Regions from separate parts of the Bacillus sp. PK6-025 genome, predicted to be linked through region 2. Evidence: riboswitches for the same ligand, from Rfam matches in the RefSeq annotation. Region 2 holds a riboswitch; each other region holds the start of a gene.

What was found. A riboswitch is a leader RNA that binds a small molecule or an ion and turns the genes downstream of it on or off. The one in region 2 is predicted to bind S-adenosylmethionine.
Region 1: linked by a shared signal. The riboswitch ahead of M1D67_RS05030 (methionine ABC transporter ATP-binding protein) and the one ahead of M1D67_RS08965 (YezD family protein) in region 2 are both predicted to bind S-adenosylmethionine.
Region 3: linked by a shared signal. The riboswitch ahead of mtnW (2,3-diketo-5-methylthiopentyl-1-phosphate enolase) and the one ahead of M1D67_RS08965 (YezD family protein) in region 2 are both predicted to bind S-adenosylmethionine.

Annotation. Positions count from the first base shown of each region.
Region 1 covers NZ_CP096509.1:989,954-994,205, forward strand. Annotated here, with positions in the region: gene M1D67_RS05015 (ABC transporter ATP-binding protein) at 1-187, shown strand, start outside; gene M1D67_RS05020 (ABC transporter permease) at 180-1,121, shown strand; gene cspB (cold shock-like protein CspB) at 1,238-1,438, opposite strand; SAM riboswitch class I at 1,742-1,855, shown strand; gene M1D67_RS05030 (methionine ABC transporter ATP-binding protein) at 1,955-2,956, shown strand; gene M1D67_RS05035 (methionine ABC transporter permease) at 2,959-3,609, shown strand; gene M1D67_RS05040 (MetQ/NlpA family ABC transporter substrate-binding protein) at 3,631-4,252, shown strand, end outside.
Region 2 covers NZ_CP096509.1:1,724,961-1,729,212, forward strand. Annotated here, with positions in the region: gene pyrF (orotidine-5'-phosphate decarboxylase) at 1-668, shown strand, start outside; gene pyrE (orotate phosphoribosyltransferase) at 665-1,294, shown strand; SAM riboswitch class I at 1,458-1,564, shown strand; gene M1D67_RS08965 (YezD family protein) at 1,667-1,783, shown strand; gene M1D67_RS08970 (phosphoadenylyl-sulfate reductase) at 1,869-2,570, shown strand; gene M1D67_RS08975 (inorganic phosphate transporter) at 2,582-3,646, shown strand; gene sat (sulfate adenylyltransferase) at 3,672-4,252, shown strand, end outside.
Region 3 covers NZ_CP096509.1:1,453,551-1,457,802, forward strand. Annotated here, with positions in the region: gene M1D67_RS07390 (carbon-nitrogen family hydrolase) at 1-91, opposite strand, end outside; gene M1D67_RS07395 (pyridoxal phosphate-dependent aminotransferase) at 187-1,377, shown strand; SAM riboswitch class I at 1,427-1,526, shown strand; gene mtnW (2,3-diketo-5-methylthiopentyl-1-phosphate enolase) at 1,610-2,827, shown strand; gene mtnX (2-hydroxy-3-keto-5-methylthiopentenyl-1-phosphate phosphatase) at 2,824-3,522, shown strand; gene M1D67_RS07410 (methylthioribulose 1-phosphate dehydratase) at 3,483-4,109, shown strand; gene M1D67_RS07415 (1,2-dihydroxy-3-keto-5-methylthiopentene dioxygenase) at 4,125-4,252, shown strand, end outside.

The DNA of each region.
Region 1 (4,252 bases), 740 kb from region 2:
AAAGATGAAGGTTGACGAAGCGGATGGCGGGATAGAGCTCAGCCTTCAAAAGGATGAAGTGCCTGATTTGATCAAACACTTGTCAGACAACGGTGTCCGCCTATATGAAGTGAAGGCTGTGAACAAATCGCTGGAAGACCGGTTCCTGGAAATCACCGCAGAGAAGGAGGAAGCTCAGCATGTTTAATCTCATCGTAAATGAATGGATCAAAATTTTTAATCGAAAAGGCACATATGTCATGATTGCGATTTTGCTGTTATCTGCCATCGGGCTGGGCGTTCTCACAAAGACGATCGGAGAGACAGACCAAAACCCGGACTGGAAAAAAGAATTGATGCAGGAAAATAAAGATATGAAAGAACAACTTAAAGGGGTCAATAATCCGGCACTTGAAAAAAGCTATGAACGGTTGACCGCCATTAATGAGTATCGAATCAAGCACGATTTGCCGGAAGACGGGGACTATTCGGCCCTGTCGTTCATCAGCGACGCGAGCAGCACCATTCCTCTCCTCGGTCTGTTTGTGATCACGGTGGCTGCGGGAATCGTTGCGAATGAATTCAACTGGGGAACGGTGAAGCTGCTTGTCATCAGGCCGATCAGCCGCTTTAAAATTTTGCTGGCAAAATATTTTACAGTTCTGCTTTTTGCATTGGCTTTGCTTTTCATTCTGTTCGCAAGCGCGGGTATCACAGGCATTGCTTTATTCGGGGCAGGCGACGGCAGCCAGGTTCACTTGGCGTACGCCGATGGAACAGTTGAAGAAAAAAGCCTGCTGCTGCACTTGGCCGGCAGCTATTTGCTGAATTCAATCTCGCTTTTGATGATGGCGACAATGGCCTTTATGATTTCAGCTGTTTTCAGAAACAGCTCGCTTGCCGTAGGTATTTCAATTTTCCTTTTGGCAATGGGCGGAACGGTGACAAACTTGCTCGCAACGAAATTTGATTGGGTGAAATACATCTTATTTGCCAACACTGATCTCACTCAATACTTTGACGGATCTCCGCTTGTTTCAGACATGACGCTGGGATTCTCGATTGTGGTGCTGGCTGTCTATTTTATCGTTTTTCATGTGCTCGCCTTTGGTGCATTCACAAAAAGAGACATCGCTTCATAAGCGGTTTTCGCAAAAAAAGCCTGACGCCGGTTTTCCGGGCGTCAGGCTTTTTTTAAATATAAAAAGACTGCTGACATTCGGTCAGCAGTCCTGTATGAAGATCAGCGGTTCACAGCTTACGCTTTTGTTACGTTAGCAGCTTGTGGTCCGCGGTTTCCTTCAACGATTTCGAAAGATACAGATTGGCCTTCTTCCAAAGTTTTGAAGCCTTCGCCTTGAATAGCAGAGAAATGAACGAATACATCGTCTTGTCCTTCAACTTCGATGAATCCGAAACCTTTTTCAGAGTTAAACCATTTTACTTTACCTTCTAGCATGAAATTTCCTCCTAAAGCGATAACGCTTAAATTCACTATTCTTGCTCTAAAACAAACTTCCAAGACGAAAACTCTTACAAAACTTTCTTCTTAAAGATAGTTCGAACAAAAATAATTACCTTTACTTTACCAGTGTTTAAGCGAAATTACAACTGCTAAACACAATTTTTTTAAAAAAAGTGAAATTTAATAATCAGGGCGAAAAATAAAGCATTAAAAAGCGGGTTTTTGAAATTTTCACAATTCTGATTGACAACATTTCAAAGAAGCTGTAAAGTTAGGTAAAACTTCATGCATCAACACTTCTTATTCAGAGAGGCGGAGGGAATTGGCCCTATGAAGCCTCGGCAGCGGGTTCTGCATACAGCAGAATACTGTGCCACATCCAACAAGCCGTACGGGCTTGGAAGATAAGAAGAGAGCGGACCACTCTATTTACTTCGTGTCGTCTAAGGCTTCTTCTTATTTTTTAAGAGGGAGCCTTTTTTGTTAGCCAAAAAGAGGAGGAAGATCATCATGATTACATTTGAAGGCGTTGAAAAGGTCTATGAAAGCGGCGGACAGAAGGTTCATGCGCTCAATGGAATCGACCTTCATGTAGATAAAGGGGAAATATACGGCGTCATCGGATTCAGCGGCGCAGGGAAAAGCACGCTGATCCGCTGTGTGAACTTCCTTGAAAAACCGACGGCCGGAAAGGTATTCGTCGGCGGAAGAGACTTGATGTCTCTGTCGAAAGCTGAGATTCGAGCTGTTAAAAGGAAGATCGGCATGGTATTTCAGCATTTTAACCTGTTAAATTCAAAGACGATTTTCGCTAATGTCGCTGAGCCGCTCGCGCTTGTCAAAACACCGAAAGCCGAAATCAAGCAAAAAGTGACGGAACTGCTCCATTTTGTCGGACTTGAGGATAAAGCCCGCGATTATCCGGATCAGCTGTCGGGCGGCCAAAAGCAGCGCGTCGGCATTGCCCGGGCGCTGGCGACAAATCCGGAGGTTCTGCTCTGTGATGAAGCGACATCCGCGCTTGACCCGCAGACGACCGGCGATATTTTGAAGCTGCTGAAGCGCGTCAACGAACAATATAACATCACGATTTTGTTGATCACTCATGAAATGAATGTGGCAAAAGAAATCTGCGACAAAGTCGCGGTCATTGAAAAAGGAAGGATCATTGAATCAGGCAGCGTGTTTGACGTGTTTTCCGCGCCGGAAACCGAAACGGCCAAAAGCTTTGTCAAATCAGCCATCGACCACGAGATACCTGAATCGATTCAAAAATTAAATGTGAAGCATCTCTACCAGCTTCAATTTGTCGGCGAATCTTCCGGGAAGCCATTTCTTTCGCAAGTGGCAAAGCGGTTTGACGTAGAAGTCAACATTCTGCACGGAACGATTACAGAGCTTCAGGGAATTCCGTTTGGCAGTATGACGGTTGAACTGCAGGGGGAAGACGGTGAAATCGGGCGGGCGCTCGAATATATCCGCAGAGAAAACATTCGCATCAGGGAGGTATAAGCATGCTTGTTACATATGACCAAATCATTGACGCACTGGTTCAGACGATTCAAATGACGGTTTTCTCGCTTTTATTTTCAAGCGTGATCGGCATTCCGCTCGGCATTTTGCTGGTTGTCACAAGGAAGGGGCATCTGCTTGAAAATCCGGCAGTTTTTACGGTTGTCAATATGATCATTAACATTTTCCGTTCCGTTCCGTTTATCATCTTGATGGTTGCTTTAATTCCGGTGACAAGGCTGATTGTGGGGACGTCCATCGGCACATCGGCAGCGATTGTTCCCCTGACTTTTTATGCGGGGCCTTACATCGCAAGGCTCGTCGAGAACTCTCTGCTTGAAGTCGATCCGGGAGTCATTGAAGCCGCTGAAGCAATGGGAGCGACTCCGCGGCAGATCATCTTCCGGTTTCTGATTCCGGAAGCGCTCGGTTCGCTTGTGCTGAGTTTTACGGTGGCAACGGTCGGATTGGTCGGAGCGTCGGCGATGGCTGGTGCGATAGGCGCCGGCGGTCTTGGGGATTTGGCGATCACATACGGCTACCAAAGGTTTGACACGCTGACGATGATCATCACGGTTGCAATTCTCGTCATCGTTGTGCAGGGATTGCAGACATCCGGAAACGTTCTGTCCAAAAAATTGAGAAGAAGATAAACAGAGAGGGAGACAGCTATGATGAAAAAGTTCACATTTGTTATCATTTTACTGCTGCTTGCGGGAGTGATCGCGGGGTGTGCGGCAGACTCTGATGCGAAAACCATTAAAATCGGCATCAGCGGAACGGATACAAGAATCTGGGACTTTGTGAAGAAAAAAGCCGAGAAAGAAGGCTTAAAGCTTGAAATCGTCAAATATTCTGATTATGTTCAGCCGAACCAGGCTTTGGCGGGCGGTGACATTGACGCCAATGCATTTCAGACGATATCTTACTTTAATGCATTCAAAAAGGAACGCAATCTTGAACTATCGCCGATCGGCACAACGATCATCGCTCCGATGGGCATTTATTCCGAGAAGTATGATTCGCCTGACGATATACCAAACGGCGCGGAAATCGCTGTTCCGAGCGAAGCGACGAACATGGGCAGAGCCTTGCTCCTGTTGGAGTCCGCCGGCCTGCTTCAATTAAAGGACGGATTTGACGGAAACGGAACGCTTGATGCGATTAAAGAAAATCCTAAAAAACTCAAAATCACAACGGTGGCCGCAGAGCAAACGCCGCGCGTGCTTCCCGACGTCGCTGCATCTGTTATCAACAACGGCATAGCGGTTGACGCCGGCTTCCATCCTGTCAAAG
Region 2 (4,252 bases):
CATATGCGTTTTTGGACCGGTTTCATGGAGAAGAGCTTTTCGTGAAGGTGGGCATGGAGCTTTTTTATCAGGAAGGGCCGGCCATCCTTGAAAAGTTACAGGAGCGCGGCTGCCGCATTTTCCTTGATCTAAAATGCCACGACATTCCAACGACCGTATACAAGGCGATGAAAAGGCTGGCGGGGTTTGGCGTCAGCCTTGTCAATGTGCACGCAGCAGGCGGAAAGCAAATGATGGAGTCGGCGCTTGAAGGCCTTGAAGCGGGGACTCCGGCAGGCCGAAAACGCCCTTCATTAATTGCTGTGACCCAGCTGACAAGCACGTCTTCAGAAATGCTTCAGCAAGAGCTGCTGATTGAAACGCCGCTTCTCGATACAGTTGTTCACTACAGCAAGTTGGCTAAAGAAAGCGGACTTGACGGTGTCGTCTGCTCCGTCCATGAAGCCGAACACATTTACCGGGCCGCGTCTTTAGATTTTCTGACCGTGACACCCGGAATTCGCATGGCGGATGACAAAAACAACGACCAGGTCCGGGTGGCGACGCCTGGCTACGCAAGGGAAAAAGGCGTGTCGGTGATCGTTGTCGGCCGTTCGATTACACAGGCGGAAGATCCTGTGTCAGCCTACAGAAGAATAGGACATGAGTGGGAGGGAACCAAGGCATGAAAACAGACATTGCAAACCATTTATTAAGAATCAAAGCGGTTTTCCTGCGCCCGAACGAGCCGTTTACATGGGCGAGCGGCATCTTGTCGCCCATCTACTGCGACAATCGTTTGACGCTTTCATATCCGGAAGTAAGGGATGATATAGCTTCAGGGCTTGCCGGACTGATTCAAGACAAGTTTCCCGGAGCCGAAATGATCGCCGGTACGGCAACTGCGGGAATCCCCCATGCCGCGCTTGCCGCCGACAGGCTGAGCCTGCCGATGTGCTACGTCAGAAGCAAACCGAAGGCGCACGGCAAAGGAAACCAAATTGAAGGCGCTGTTGTAAAAGGACAAAAAGTCGTTGTAATTGAAGATTTAATTTCAACGGGAGGAAGCGTCCTTGAAGCGGCAGCCGCTCTCACAGAGGCGGGATGTGAAGTGCTCGGTGTCGCCGCCATTTTCACTTACGGGCTTCCTAAAGCTGCCGCCGCCTTCAGCGAAGCGGGCGTTGAATACCGTACGCTGACTGATTACGATACATTGACAGAGGCTGCGCTTGCCGGCGGATATATCAGCGAACAGGATGCCGCCAAACTGAAAGAATGGAAGGCGGATCCTGAAAGCAAGTCTTGGATGGATTAATGATAAAAGCCGTATTCTCCTAATGGGAGAACGGCTTTTTTTGCGTCTTTTTACAGATTTAAAAATAGTAAAATCGGATTATTTTTATTTTTTATTAATCCTATAAAAAAAGTCGGGTTGACTTTTGTTCGAATTGTGCTAAAATTTTAAAATAACAAAAGCAAACTTATCAAGAGCGGTGGAGGGACTGGTCCGATGAAACCCGGCAACCTGCGTGTGAAGCGTAAGGTGCTACTTCCAGCAAAATGCCCTCATTTTGAGAGATAAGGAATAGCGGAGTTCCTCGTCTTTCTTTCAAATTTGGAAGAAAGATTTTAATTTTTAGGGGCAGAGGAGGAGCTAGAAGTGAAGACAGATGAACAGCTTGAAAAGGTGATCATCAAAATGAAAGACATGCTGAAAGACATGAATTACGGATCGATCACATTCGTTGTTCAGGACGGCAAAGTCATTCAAATCGAAAAAAATGAAAAAATAAGATTGAAATAGCTGACTAGACAAACTAGAGGCGGTTTTCACAGTTTTTTTCTGCTGGAAGCCGTTTTTTTGTTGGCGAAAAAAGGGGGAACCGAAAATTTTTACTTACAGCACATGGGAAGAACCAAATATCTCTTTTCAGGAAGATGACTCTTATAAAGGAGCGCTGTCTGTCTTGAAATGGGCGTACGGACATTACGGAAATCAGCTTGTATATGCGTGCAGCTTCGGAATTGAGGGAATCGTCCTGATCGATTTGATTTATAAGGTGAAAAAAGATGCGGTCATCGTTTTCCTTGATACGGGATTTCATTTTAAAGAAACGTATGAAACGATCGACGCTGTCAAAGAACGATATCCAGGCCTTCAGATTATCATGAAAACACCGGAGCTTACCGTCGAAGAGCAGGCGAAAGAATATGGGGACGAACTATGGAAGACCGCTCCGAATTCCTGCTGTGAAATGAGGAAGGTCATTCCTCTCCGCGAGACGCTTTCAGGCTACCCGGCGTGGCTGTCGGGCCTGCGCCGCGAGCAATCGCCCGGGCGGAGCAAAACGAATTTTTTGAACAAAGATGAAAAATTCAAGTCTATCAAAGTTTGTCCGCTCATTCATTGGACGTGGAAGGATATTTGGAGATATGTGACAAAGCACGATCTCCCGTATAATCCGCTTCATGATCAAGGCTACCCGAGCATCGGCTGCGCTCCGTGCACCTCTCCGGCCTTTACAATGGATGATCTTCGATCAGGCCGCTGGAACGGATCGGCTAAAACAGAATGCGGATTACACGAGTAAGGAGATGAGTCATGGAACTTGCCGCCATTTTATTTAGCATGTTTTTTGCGATGAATATCGGAGCGAGCGGTGCAGCTGCTTCAATGGGAATCGCCTATGGATCTGAAGCCGTCAAAAAGAAGTTTCACGCACTAATAATCTGTGCAGCAGGCGTTCTCTCGGGCGCCGTCATCGGCGGAGGAAACGTCGTGAAAACGATCAGCTCAGGCATCATTCCCGAACGGGTGATTTCGCTTGAAATCGTCTGCATTATTATCGGCTCGGCGGCACTGTCGCTCTTTATCGCAAATGTACTCGGCATCCCGCTTTCGACAAGTGAAGTGACGGTCGGATCTGTTGTCGGAGTAGGTGTCGCTTACCAGGTTTTATATGTGAAATCTTTGCTTGTCATCGTCTCATTTTGGGTCGTTGTACCAATCGTCGCTTTTACTTTTACATTTGCGATGGCAAACATCATGAAAAAAACGATCAAACGTCCAGCCTCGGGAAAGAAAGCAAAGGTTTTGGCGGTCATTCTGTTGATCACCGGGTTTTTTGAAGCCTTCTCAGCAGGCATGAACAATGTCGCAAATGCTGTCGGACCTCTGGTGGCGGCGCATGTTTTGACAGTCGGGGAAGGAACGCTCTACGGCGGACTGTTTGTCGCGCTGGGCGCCCTTTTACTGGGCAGGCGCGTTCTTGAAACAAACGGCAAAAAAATAACGAAATTTTCAAAAGGAGAGGGGATCATCCTTTCCGGAACAGGAGCCGGGCTTGTCATCATCAGTTCGATTTTCGGTTTGCCGGTTCCGCTTGCGCAAGTCACATCATCTTCTATTATAGGGATGGGAATGGCAAAAAACGGCGGCAATGTCTTTCATAAACAAGTGGTCAAAACGATGCTGAAAGTATGGGTCGTCTCGCCGTTCCTTTCATTAAGCTTGTCTTATATGCTGGTCAGCCTTTTATTAAAAGGAGACTATTATGCTCTCATCGTCGTCACAAGCGTCCTTCTGGCATCTGTCGGGACGATCAGCCTGATGAGAGCAGTCAAAAAAGAGCACAGCTCCGTCCATGAACAAGGCGGAGGAATTTAAACACAAAGTAGGGGGAAACAAGTTTATGAGTTTAGCACCACACGGCGGTGTATTGGTTAACCGCGTCAATGAAGCATACGATTTTCAACATATCGCACAGGAAATAGAACTGGATTTAATGGCTTTTTCAGATTTGGAGCTGATCGGAATCGGTGCGTACAGCCCGATCCAAGGCTTTATGACAGAGAAAGACTATCTGTCCGTTGTCGAAAATATGAGACTGTCAAGCGGCGAAGTATGGACGCTTCCGATCGCTCTGCCTGTTGACGAGCAAAAAGCTTCAAGCTTAAAAGCGGGGGACACCGTCCGCCTCACCTATAATGGGGAAACATACGGCGTCATCGAGATCGAAGACATCTATACGCCGGACAAGAAAATGGAAGCCGTCAATATCTATAAAACCGACGAACTCGAGCATCCGGGCGTCAAAAAATTGTTTGACCGCGGCAGTGTTTATGTGGGCGGGCCGATCACTCTCATTAAACGGAGCGTAAAGCAATTCCCGGCCCACACATTCGAACCTCTGGAAACAAGAAAAAAATTCGCAGAACTCGGCTGGAAAACGATCGTCGGATTCCAGACGAGAAATCCGGTTCACAGAGCGCA
Region 3 (4,252 bases), 270 kb from region 2:
CCTGTTCGATCAGCTGCTCCGCTTTTTTAAAATTTTCAGAAGGATTGCCGTATGCGATATCGAATTGCAGACATGAAATTGTCAGCTTCAATCTGGATCACCTCATTTTTTTCTTTACATTTTACATTTAACAATATATGATGATGGACTATCATTTCAAGAATTTTTCAAAAGCGGGTGAATCATATGAAATTTGAGCTTTCAGATGTGCTGAAACAGCTGCCTGAGCAGTTTTTCGCTTCCTTGGTGAAAAAGGTGAATGAAAAAATCGCCGCCGGCCATGATGTGATTAATCTCGGCCAGGGGAATCCCGATCAGCCGACACCTGATCACATCGTTGATACAATGGCGCAAGCCGTTCGCAACCCTAAAAACCATCAGTATTCCTCCTTTCGCGGCAGCCGTTCACTCAAGGAGGCGGCAGCCGCGTTCTATCGAAGGGAATACGGCGTAGAGCTCGATCCCGAACGCGAAGTCGCTGTATTGTTCGGCGGAAAAGCCGGTCTTGTCGAGCTTCCGCAATGTTTGTTAAATCCGGGGGATGCCGTGCTCGTTCCCGATCCCGGCTATCCCGACTACTGGTCGGGCGTTGAGCTGGCAAGAGCGAACATGGAAACGATGCCGCTTACAGCGGGCAATCAGTTTCTGCCTGACTACAGCCGGATTCCGAAGGAAGTGAAAGAAAATGCGAAGCTCATGTATTTAAATTATCCAAACAATCCAACCGGTGCCCAAGCCACGCCTGTTTTTTTCGAAGAGACTGTCCGGTTTGCCAAGTCGAACGGAATTTGCGTCGTCCACGATTTTGCCTACGGTGCGATCGGCTACGACGGCAAGAGGCCTGTCAGCTTTCTCGAAACGGAGGGGGCAAAAGACACAGGAATCGAAATTTACACGCTTTCCAAAACGTATAATATGGCTGGATGGCGGGTCGGGTTTGCAGTTGGCAACGCATCTGTGATCGAAGCGCTGAACCTTTATCAGGACCATATGTATGTCAGCCTTTTTAAAGCGGTCCAAGACGCCGCGGCAGCCGCGCTTCTATCAGACCAAGCGTGTGTCAAGGAGCAAAATGAGCGCTACGAAAAAAGGCGGGATGTATGGATTCGTGCGGTCCGCGAAATCGGTTGGCACGCGGATGCTCCGCAAGGTTCTTTTTTCGCCTGGATGCCTGTCCCTGACGGGTATACATCTGAGGCTTTTTCCGATCTGCTTCTCGAAAAAGCGAATGTCGTCACAGCGCCCGGCATCGGCTTCGGCAAATACGGAGAAGGCTATGTGAGAGTCGGCCTCTTGACAAGCGAAGAGCGGCTCCGGGAAGCGGCTTCGCGCATTGCCAAGCTGAATATATTCAAAAAGACCGGCCACAGTCATTGACAACCGGGAAAAACGATGGGATAATTCAAAATAATTTATAAAATCAATATTCTTATCAAGAGCAGGCAGAGGGACAAGCCCGATGAAGCCCGGCAACCGACTTTTTAAGCACGGTGCTAATTCTTGCAGCTGACGCTGAGAGATAAGGATTCGAACCTGAAATGCGAAACCTCTTTTAGCTAAAGCAGCAAAAGAGGTTTTTTATATGCATGAAGCAGGAAGGAGCTACAGAATGAGTGAACTTTTGGCAACATATGTTTTGACAGATCAAGGATGTGACGCAGAAAAGCGGGCCGAGCAAATCGCGATCGGACTGACGGTCGGGTCGTGGACAGATCTGCCGCTCTTAAAGCAGGAACAGCTGAAAAAGCATAAAGGACGCGTCGTCAAGGTCGAAGAAACAGAAAGCGCGCTGGGGGAAAAACAGGCAACGGTCACCATCGCTTATCCGGAAGCCAATTTTACAAGCGACGTTCCCGCTGTGCTGACGACCGTTTTTGGAAAGCTGTCTCTCGACGGAAAAATCAAATTGGCGGATTTGGAGTTTTCGCAGTCTTTTAAACGATCATTGCCGGGCCCGAAATTCGGCGTATACGGGATCCGGAAAAAAATCGGCGAATTTGAAAGGCCTCTGTTGATGAGCATTTTTAAAGGCGTCATCGGCCGCGATATGGAAGACTTGAAGGAACAGCTCAGACAGCAGGCGCTCGGCGGAGTGGATTTGATCAAGGACGATGAAATCTTATTCGAAACAGGCAGTGCCCCCTTTGAAAAACGAATCACGGAAGGAAAAAAAGTGCTTGAGGCAGCTTTTGAAGAAACAGGGCGCAAAACGCTGTATGCCGTCAACCTGACGGGCAGGACAATGGAGCTGAAATCGAAGGCGAGAAAAGCAGCCGAGCTCGGAGCCGATGTGTTGCTGCTGAATGTGTTTGCCTACGGGCTCGATGTTTTGCAAAGCCTTGCGGAAGACGACGACATCCCGCTGCCGATCATGGCGCACCCGGCAGTAAGCGGCGCACTCACTTCGTCGCCGCATTACGGTTTTTCCCATTCGCTCTTGCTCGGCAAGCTCAACCGGTATGCGGGTGCTGATTTCAGCCTGTTCCCTTCACCGTACGGAAGCGTTGCTCTGCCGAAGCGGGATGCGCTTGCCATATATGATGAATGCACGAAGGAAGACGTTTTTAAACCGACATTCGCCGTCCCGTCGGCCGGTATTCACCCCGGCATGGTGCCGCTCTTGATGAAAGACTTCGGCATTGACCATATCATCAACGCAGGCGGGGGGATTCACGGTCATCCAAACGGAGCGGCAGGCGGAGGAAGGGCGTTTCGGGCGATCATTGATGCCGTCCTGGAAGCGGAGCCAGTCGAAGAAAAAGCAAAGCGTTCTCCCGATTTAAAGCTCGCCCTTGAAAAATGGGGAAGGGTTGAGGTTTCCGTATGAGGCAGCCGCTTATCATTTGCGATTTTGACGGAACCATTACAACGAACGACAACATCATCAGCATTATGAAACAATTTGCTCCAGAAGAGTGGCTCGCTTTAAAAGACGGGGTTCTGTCCAGGGACATATCGATTAAGGACGGGGTCGGCAGAATGTTTCAATTGCTGCCGTCAAGCCTGAAAGAAGACATTATGGAATATGTAATGAAACAAGCCGAGATCCGCCCCGGGTTTACAGAGTTTGTCTCTTTCCTGGATGAGCAGGGTCTTCCGTTTTACGTCGTGAGCGGAGGGATGGACTTTTTCGTCTATCCTCTGCTTGAAGGCATTGTCGAAAAGGAACGCATTTACTGCAATGAGGCCGGCTTTTCAGGACGCAATATCGAGATCCGCTGGCCGTATCCGTGTGACGGCAGCTGCGGAAATGAATGCGGCTGCTGCAAGCCTTCTATCATCCGCCGGCTGAAAGGCCGGGACGATTTTGTTGTCATGATCGGGGACTCTGTTACAGATGTTGAAGCTGCCAAATGTTCCGACTTGTGCATCGCGCGCGATTATTTGCTGCGGGAATGTGAGGGGCTCGGCCTGAAGCATGCGGGATTCGGCGATTTCCGTGATGTAAAGCGAATACTTGAAGAGACCGCGGAGGTGAAAGAATGGACCCTGAGCAAAAATGGCACGAACTTGCCGAGGTAAAAAAAGAGCTTGCGGAAAGGGATTGGTTCCCTGCGACAAGCGGCAATCTGTCAATCAAAGTATCAGAAGACCCGCTGCGATTTCTCATCACAGCAAGCGGAAAAGATAAGCGAAAAGCATCCGCGGAGGATTTTCTGCTGGCGGACGAAGAGGGGAGACCGGCGGAGACCGGACATACGCTGAAACCGTCGGCGGAGACGCTGCTGCACACCCGTGTCTATCAAAATACAAACGCGGGCTGCTGTCTTCACGTCCATACGATTGACAACAATGTCATCTCAGAGCTTTACGCAAAAGAAAAGCAAGCGACATTCAGAGGCCAGGAAATCATAAAGGCGCTCGGTCTTTGGGAGGAAAATGCGGAGGTTGCGATCCCGATTATCGAAAACAGCGCTCATATTCCGGATTTGGCGGCGGATTTTGCCGGACACCTTTCAGGCGATTCAGGGGCAGTGCTGATTCGCAGCCACGGCATTACCGTCTGGGGAAAAACGGCATTTGAGACAAAGCGGATGCTTGAAGCGTATGAATTCCTGTTCAGCTGGCATTTAAAACTGAAAGCTTTGCAGGCTTACCACGTTAATTAAAAAGGGGGAGAAAGCATGGCGACAATTCGAATCCATGATGAACAAAACACGACCATTGAAAAGCAGGAAGAAGTAGAACAATTTCTAAAGGGGCAGGAGGTCATTTATGAAAAATGGGATATCACAAAGCTGCCGGCCGGCTT